DNA from 2 places in the Anaerobranca gottschalkii DSM 13577 genome. Region 2 is predicted to be linked to the other one. Evidence: a T-box and tRNA genes for the amino acid it is inferred to sense, from the RefSeq annotation. Region 2 holds a T-box; the other holds one or more tRNA genes.
What was found. A T-box is a leader RNA that pairs with one kind of tRNA and senses whether it is charged. The one in region 2 lies ahead of BMX60_RS00910 (valine--tRNA ligase), so its partner is inferred to be a tRNA-Val.

Region 1: it encodes a tRNA-Val, which carries the amino acid that the T-box ahead of BMX60_RS00910 (valine--tRNA ligase) is inferred to sense. The anticodon was not compared.

What each region holds. Positions count from the first base shown of each region.
Region 1 is NZ_FOIF01000006.1:52,110-56,530, reverse strand. It holds gene thrS (threonine--tRNA ligase) at 1-672, opposite strand, end outside; T-box leader at 741-948, opposite strand; gene ytxC (putative sporulation protein YtxC) at 992-1,876, opposite strand; tRNA gene BMX60_RS03250 (tRNA-Val) at 2,065-2,139, opposite strand; tRNA gene BMX60_RS03245 (tRNA-Leu) at 2,192-2,280, opposite strand; tRNA gene BMX60_RS03240 (tRNA-Cys) at 2,302-2,376, opposite strand; tRNA gene BMX60_RS03235 (tRNA-Gly) at 2,387-2,461, opposite strand; tRNA gene BMX60_RS03230 (tRNA-Phe) at 2,472-2,547, opposite strand; tRNA gene BMX60_RS03225 (tRNA-Asp) at 2,561-2,637, opposite strand; tRNA gene BMX60_RS03220 (tRNA-Leu) at 2,835-2,919, opposite strand; gene BMX60_RS03215 (hypothetical protein) at 3,007-3,219, opposite strand; gene BMX60_RS03210 (ABC transporter ATP-binding protein) at 3,234-4,421, opposite strand, start outside.
Region 2 is NZ_FOIF01000002.1:6,883-11,303, forward strand. It holds gene BMX60_RS00890 (NAD(P)/FAD-dependent oxidoreductase) at 1-544, shown strand, start outside; gene BMX60_RS00895 (4Fe-4S dicluster domain-containing protein) at 546-1,028, shown strand; gene BMX60_RS00900 ((2Fe-2S)-binding protein) at 1,035-1,310, shown strand; gene BMX60_RS00905 (NAD(P)/FAD-dependent oxidoreductase) at 1,300-2,448, shown strand; T-box leader at 2,526-2,741, shown strand; gene BMX60_RS00910 (valine--tRNA ligase) at 2,783-4,421, shown strand, end outside.

The sequences.
Region 1 (4,421 bases), on a different contig from region 2:
TTTAGGGAATGATGTACCATAAATCCTCTGTAACATTGGATTTTTTTCATCCCCTCTCCAATAAGCACCTGCCACATTGAGAAGTTTAAAGGCTTTTAACCTCCCTGTACTAGGTATATGGGGGCCTGAACAGAGATCCACAAAGTCTCCTTGTTTATAGTAAGTGATTTCTTCATCAGTTGATAACCCTTCAATTAACTCAACTTTAAAATCTTGTCCTAATTCTTTAAAGAATTTAATAGCTTCTTCCCTAGAGATAACATGTCTTTTAAAGGGAAGATCCCTTTTAATAATTTCCTCCATTTTCTTTTCAATTTTTTCTAAATCCTCGGGGGTAAAGGTCTTATCTACCATAAAATCATAATAAAAACCATCTTTGATACTTGGACCTATTGCCAGTTTCACCCCTGGATAAAGTTCTGTAACTGCTTGTGCCATTATATGGGCAGAACTATGCCTATAGATATCTTCCCCTTCTGGACTTTGAAAGGTAATGATATCTAATGTACTGTCATTTTCTAACTTAAAATTTAAATCTACTAGTTTTCCGTTAACCCTTCCTGCTAAAGCTTCTTTAGCTAACCTTGGGCTAATATCTTTAGCTATTTCTTCTACTGTAACTCCTACTTCATACTCCCTAACTGATCCATCTTTTAGAGTAACTTTAATCATTTAAACCTCAACTCCTTTCTAAAATAACAAAATCTTTTTTCTAGTATGTATAAAAAATCGTCCCTTGAAAAAGGGACGATTATACACCGCGGTTCCACCCTAGTTGAAGGATACTATCCTTCCACTTTAAATAGGATAACGGCTATTAACCGAAAAGGCTCATCGCCTTCAACTCCAGGGTGGTTTTTCCTAAGTTTCCCTTTAGGTATACTTTCAGCCACGGTATACCCTCTCTGAAAAGTTCCACAAAGTACTTTTCCCCTTCATAATTTTTAAGCAATATTTTTTGAAAATATTATATTGTTATTTATTCTAAAAGTCAAGTTGTTTTTATTTCTTCATTACTTTTTTCCATTGTATCTACAGGGTCAGCACAGTGATTACAACCTAAACATAAAACAACTTTCTCATCAAAGATACTATTTACAGTTGTTAACACTTCATCATCAAAATAAAAATCTTTTATATGGATAACTATTTTTTGAGGAGCATAGGTTACTAAACAACTTATAATTCCATCACAACCATTTACATCACCATAATTTTCCTCTGTTATTATTTCATGATTATCTCCTAAAATTAAATATTTACCACCCTTTTTTAATAAATGGGCTTCATTTACTTTAGGTTCTTGGATATCCACAAAATACCTAAGTAATTTAATAAAGTCATTATACTCTTTTTCTATATTCAGCTCTTCTTGAGCCTCTTGAATTATTTCTAATAAACTATCCATATAATCTTGTAGTCTAAACCTAATAAAACCTTCAATATTGATTTGCCATTGTTTCTCGAAATATTCTATAAGTTTTTCTGCAATATCAGCTTTTATTGTTTCATCTCTTTTAAAAACCTTATTCTTTTGTTTTATAATTTCTAATGACTTTATATACAATTTATTTTGTTCTTTTTCCGATAAAGTAGGGTAAAAGTTTTTAATATTTTTTTCTAATAAAGGTTTTTCCAAAACATCTACTATGTATGTTGCTAAAGCAAAGGCTATTTGTTTAACTGCAATTTTTTCATAATCATGATTACTAATGGTGGTATTATGAATTGAACATCCCAAAAAAGTTATGTTACCTTTAGATTCTTCTGTTAAGTTAATTTCCATCCCTAGTTGCCGTAAAGGTTCTAGTTTATCTTCTAAACAATATCTAAATTGTTCTAGATATCTTTTAGTACCTATCGTAAGACTTTTCATATTTCTTCCCCCCTTAAGATAATCTACCTAAATTTAGTATATGAGGGGTGAAGTTGTTATATACAGTTAAATTGTCAATAAAAATAATTGAAATTTTAACTTTCTTTCCAAAACTCTGGCATCATCAAAGGACTAGAAAACTTCTTAAAAAAAGGAAAAACAGCCTTTTAGCTGTTTATTATCATTTATGGTGGGTTCGGCGCGGATCGAACGCGCGACTTCTACCCTGTCAAGGTAGCACTCTCCCCCTGAGTTACGAACCCATTTTTAGTATAACAAAACCTGAGAACTTTGTCTCAGGTGTTAATTTTTAGTTGGTGCCGAGGACCGGAGTCGAACCGGTACGGGCCGTAAAGCCCGAGGGATTTTAAGTCCCTTGCGTCTGCCTATTCCGCCACCCCGGCAGGGTGTATTTGGTAAGATCTTGGAGGCGGCACCCAGATTTGAACTGGGGAATAAAGGATTTGCAGTCCTCTGCCTTACCACTTGGCTATGCCGCCAGACTTTTATTGGAGCGGAAGACGGGATTTGAACCCGCGACCCTCGCCTTGGCAAGGCGATGCTCTACCACTGAGCCACTTCCGCATGTTTTAAATGGTGCCTCAGGGCAGAATCGAACTGCCGACACGAGGATTTTCAGTCCTCTGCTCTACCGACTGAGCTACCGAGGCACATATACTTTACTGGCGGAGCTGACGGGATTCGAACCCGCGATCTCCTGCGTGACAGGCAGGCATGTTAGGCCTCTACACCACAGCTCCAACTCTTCATCTCAGCGACATTTATTATTATAACTCGTTTATTTTGTTTTGTCAATACTTTATTTTATTTTTAATTTTTTTACTTTCATTTACTTTCATTTGCTTTCATCTAATTTGTGGTGCTCTGTCACAACGACAAGATTTATTCTATCATTTATTTTATGTGTTGTCAACACTTTTTTATAAAAAATAAATTTTGGTGCGAGAGACGGGACTTGAACCCGTACGGTATTGACCACACGCCCCTCAAACGTGCCTGTCTGCCAGTTCCAGCACTCTCGCATTCCTTTATTATTATATACCATTTATTTGTATTATGTCAATTGAATTTTAATTAAAATTGCGGGATAAAGTTACCCCGCAAATTTTCTACCATGTTCTTATTAATAAGTATAATATTATCCCTAAGACTAAAAAGATAGGTCCAAATACAATTGTTGCTGAAATTATAATAGCCAAGATATCATCAAAGGTTAATTTTTCATCATAATCTTCACTATAACCTCTACTTTTCTTAATTGCTTCAGCCTTTTCTTTTTTAATTTGTAAGATTTTTTCTATTTTCTCCCTTTGATATAACACGTCATTTCATTCCTTTATTGATTTAGTTTATGGTGACAAGCTACAAAGTGTCCAGGTGAAGCTTCTTCAAGTTTTGGTGGTACATTCTTACAAATTTCCGTTGCATAGCGACAGCGGGTGTGGAATTTACAGCCTGCTGGCGGGCGAATAGGACTTGGTATATCTCCTTCTAATACATAAACTTCTTTTTTATCTACATCGATATCAGTAGTAGGTATTGCCATTAACAATGCCTCAGTATATGGATGCATTGGCCTCTGATACAATTCTTCTGTTTCTGCTAACTCCACTACATTACCTAAATACATTACTGCTACCCTATCACTAATATGTTTAATAACTGATAAGTCATGGGATATAAATAGATACGTTAATTTTTCTTGCTCTTTAAGGTCTTGTAATAAGTTAAGAATTTGTGATTGAATAGAAACATCTAGTGCAGAAACCGCTTCATCACAGACAATAAATTTAGGTTTTAGAGCAACTGAACGGGCAATACCTATCCGCTGCCTTTGACCACCAGAGAACTGATGGGGATAACGGTGAACAAAGTAATTTTGTAACCCACACTTATCCATAACATCTAAAACGTAATCTTGTAATTTGGGATCATTTGGAGAAAACATCTTATGGGCAAACAACCCTTCGGAAATAATTTGACCAACTGTCATCTTCGGATTTAAAGATGAATAAGGGTCTTGGAAAATTAATTGTAAATCTTTTCTTACTATCCTCATTTCATCTACGGTAAGCTTAGCTAAGTCTATCCCTTTATCTCTATAAGATTCTAATCTTTCAAAATCAGGATGATCCCTATATGGGTCTAACATTTTTTCTATAGTAGCCAATATTTCTTCTAGCTTCTTCTCTGCTTCTTTTAAAGCAGCCTTTTGTTCAGCTATTTTTTCCTTCAAGGTTTTTACTTTTTCTTCTATTTCTTTTTCACTGTTTCCTTTATCCCTCAACTTAGCTACTTTATTATCTAATTTTAATTGATAATCTTGAATTTTATTCTTAATTCTTCTTACCTTAATAGCTGCATTATGCTCTTTTAATAGGATATCCGCTACTGGTTTTAAATCTTCAGCTAAATAAAATCCACCTATAAGCTGTACCATATCTAAGAAATAATCTTTACTAACTTTCTCTGCAGCCCTCAGTTTGTTAATAGCTTTGTATTTCTCCTCACCTTCTGCCGCTTT
Region 2 (4,421 bases):
AGCGGTTTTAGATGCTGCTCCTCAAATAGGTGGTTATTTAGTTCATGCCTCAAAAATAGCAAGGGCAGGGGTGCCAATACTTACAAGTCATACTATAGTTGCTGCATATGGTTTGGATAAAGTAGAGGAAGCTGAAATAGCTGAGCTTGATAAAAACTGGAATATAGTTAAAGGTTCTAATAGAAAAATTGAAGTTGATACCATTTGTCTTTCAGTAGGTTTATCTCCTGTCAATGACCTTCTTTGGCATAGGGGTTGTGAAATGGTATTGATACCTGAGTTAGGAGGATATGTACCAAAACGGAATAAATTTTTAGAAACAACGGTGGAAAACCTTTTTGTTGCCGGAGATGTTTGTGGAGTGGAAGAAGCTAGTTCTGCTATGGTAGAAGGCAAATTGGCTGGGTTAGCTTTATCTAGGAATTTAGGTTGTTTAGGGTTAGAACAAGAAATTGATAAAACCTTAAATAGTTTAGAAATTTTGAGGAAAGGGGAAGTTGGAGAAAAAATACGAAGGGGATTAAGGAAGTTAGGGGGGATTTAAAATGTTGAAAAAAACTGGCATACCAACAGATGAAGAACTTAAAAAAGTTTTTCCTTCAGAAGAGCGAATAAAACAAGGTCCAGTGGCGATATTTGAATGTTTTCAAGAAATTCCGTGTAATCCTTGTGAAAGCTCATGTCCCAAAGGAGCAGTGAAAATAGGGGAGGATATTAATAAAATACCCGTTGTTAACCATGATATTTGTAATGGTTGTACTAATTGTGTAGGTGCTTGTCCTGGATTAGCAATTTTTGTTGTAGAACAAAAAGGGGATAAAGGTAAAGTGACAATACCTTATGAATTTTTACCTTTACCTAAAGAGGGAGAGCTGGTTATAGGTTTAGATAGAAGGGGAGAACCTGTTACAAAATGTAAAGTTATAAAAATAAGAAATAATAGTAAATTAGATCGAACGGCAGTGATAACTTTAGAGGTGGAGAAAGGAAAAGAAAATATTATACGCTTTATTAAAGTAGAGGAGTGATATTTTATGGATGAAAATATCATTATTTGTAGATGTGAAGATGTCACTGTAGGAGAGATCAGAAATCTTTTGAAAATGGGAATCGATACACCGGAAGAAATTAAAAGAATTACTAGATGTGGTATGGGTTCTTGTCAAGGCAGGACTTGTCAAGGGATTCTACAAAATTTGTTGAGTAAAGAGACTGGAAAAGAAATAGAAGAAATTAAGCAACATAAATTACGGCCACCTTGTAAACCGGTATTTTTAGGAGTTTTTGGAGGATTTAAAGATGAAAAATAAGGCTAATGTGGTGATTATAGGCGGAGGGATAATAGGTTGTTCGATAGGTTATTACTTAGCTAAGTATGGAGTAGAAGATATAGTAATTATTGAAAAAGAATATCCGGCGGCAGGATCAACAGGACGTTGTGGAGCCGGTGTAAGACATCAATGGGGCCTTGAAATGAATTGCCTTTTAGCTAAAGATAGTATTAAAGAATTTGAAAGATTACATGAAGAAATACCAACGGAATTTGATATCCAGTTTAAACAAAAAGGTTATTTAATGTTAGCCTATAGTGAAAAGGTAGTGGAGCAATATAAAAAAAATATAGCTTTACAAAGGTCTTTAGGCATTGATGTTCAGTTACTATCTCCTCAAGAAGCTAAAGAAATCGTACCCCATTTAAATACAGATGGCTTATTAGCTGCTACATATTGTCCTAAGGATGGTCATATAAATCCTTTTCTCGCTAACTTAGTATATGCCATTGGAGCCGAAAGGTTGGGAGTTCAAATTTATAAGTATACAGAAGTAGTTGATGTTGAGGTAATAAATGGAAGAGTGACATCTGTGATTACTACAAAAGGAAAGATTAAAACTAATTACCTAATAAATGCTGCTGGCCCTTATGCCCAGTTTATAGCTAAAATGGTAGGTATTGAACTTCCTGTATATTCTGAAAGGCATCAAATTCTTGTAACTCAACCGGTAAAGCAAATACAAGACCCCATGGTAATCTCTTTAGAATATGGTTTTTACTGTCAACAAGTCCCCCATGGCAGTTTTATAATGGGTTTTGGTGACCCTAATGAGTTGAAGGGAACTGATATATCTTCTACTGCTAATTTTTTAGAGGAAATGGCTGAAAAAATAATTCCAGTTCTCCCTGTTTTGAAAAATATTAAAGTGTTAAGACAATGGGCAGGATTATATAATATGACTCCAGATGCCCAACCAATCCTAGGGAATACTGAAGAAGTAGAAAATTTTTATTTAGCTAATGGATTTAGTGGTCATGGCTTTATGATAGCACCAGCGGTAGGGAAGTTAACAGCTAAAATGATTACAGATCAACCATTAGATATCGATATTAAAGTATTAAATCTCAAACGGTTTAAAGAAGGTAAACTGATTAGAGAACCATCTGTAGTATAATTATTTAACACAATCTAGAGGGATAGATTGACTTTTAATGTGATTTTAGGTATAATACCTGGTAAAAAATAAATATTTTAAAAGCTATGAGTAGGAGGAGTAAGTATTACTCTAGTCCAGAGAGGGAAAGGCTGGTGGAAATTTCCCCTAGAAAGGATACTGAAAGTCGCCTACAAGCTGCTTATCTGAATTATAGTAGGGTAAGCCGGTATGTCCGTTATAATATCGAGTGCCGAATTTATTTAATTCGGAATTTAGGTGGTACCGCGGAATTTTACCCTTTCGTCCTAACTGGATGGAAGGGTTTATTTATTTGATTAAAGGAGGAATATTCATGGAAAAAGTATATGACCCTAAATCTTTTGAAGAAAAATGGTATAATATTTGGTCAGAACAAGGGCTTTTTAAGCCATCTGGAGACAAAACTAAAGAAAGTTTCACTATCGTAATTCCACCACCAAATGTAACTGGTGCTCTACACATGGGTCATGCCCTAGATAATACATTACAAGATATCCTAATTCGTTGGAAAAGGATGCAAGGTTATGATACTTTATGGGTACCAGGTACAGATCATGCAGGGATAGCTACACAAATTAAGGTAGAGGAACACCTAAAAAAGGAACAAGATAAAACAAGACATGATTTGGGTAGGGAAAAGTTTTTAGATTTAGTGTGGAAATGGAAAGAAGAATATCATCAAAGGATTACTTCCCAACTAAAAAAACTAGGAGTCTCTTGTGATTGGTCAAGGGAGAGATTTACTCTAGATGAAGGGTGTTCTGAAGCTGTTAAAACAGTGTTTGTTGAGCTATATAAGAGGGGATTAATCTATAGAGGTAAGTACATTATTAATTGGTGTCCCCGCTGTCAAACAGCTTTATCTGATATAGAAGTTGAACATATCGAAAAGCAAGGTAATTTATGGCATATAAAATATCCCGTTGAGAATAGTGATCAATACTTAGTAGTTGCAACAACTAGACCGGAAACCATGTTGGGTGATACTGCTGTGGCAGTAAATCCTAAAGATGAGAGATATAGGGATTTAATTGGAAAAAATGTAATTTTGCCAATTACTAATAGAATAGTACCAATAGTAGCCGATGAATATGTAGATGCTGAATTTGGTACTGGTGCTGTAAAGGTAACACCAGCCCATGACCCCAATGATTATGAAATTGCTAAAAGACATGATTTGCCTTCAATTGTAGTAATTGATGAAAGAGGAATAATGACAGGAGAAGCTTTACATTATCAAGGTATGGATCGTTTCCAATGCCGTAAGGAATTGATAAAAGAATTAGAGGATTTAGGATATTTAATAAAGGTAGAAGACCATCTTCATAGTGTTGGACATTGTGAACGTTGCTCTACTGTTATAGAACCCTATTATTCAGATCAGTGGTTTGTTAAAATGAAACCATTAGCTCAGCCTGCCATTGAAAAAGTTAAATCTGGGGAAATAAAATTTATACCTGAAAGGTTTGCTAAAATATATTTAAATTGGGTAGAAAATGTCAGAGATTGGTGTATATCTAGACAAATCTGGTGGGGACATAGGATACCAGCTTGGTATTGTGAATGTGGAGAGGTAATTGTTGAGCGAGAAACTCTTACCCTTTGTGGTAAATGTGGTGGATCAAACTTAAAACAAGATGAAGATGTATTAGATACATGGTTTAGCTCAGCCCTTTGGCCTTTCTCAACTTTAGGATGGCCGGAAAACACCCCTGATTTTCAACGTTATTTCCCTACATCTGTTTTAGTTACAGGTTATGATATCATATATTTTTGGGTTGCTCGAATGATATTTACTTCCTTAGAATTTACTAAACAAAGACCTTTTGAGTATGTCTATATCCATGGTTTAGTAAGGGATGCCCAAGGGCGAAAAATGAGTAAGTCTTTAGGAAATGGTGTTGATCCATTAGATATAATCGATAAATATGGTACAGATACCCTAAGGTTTA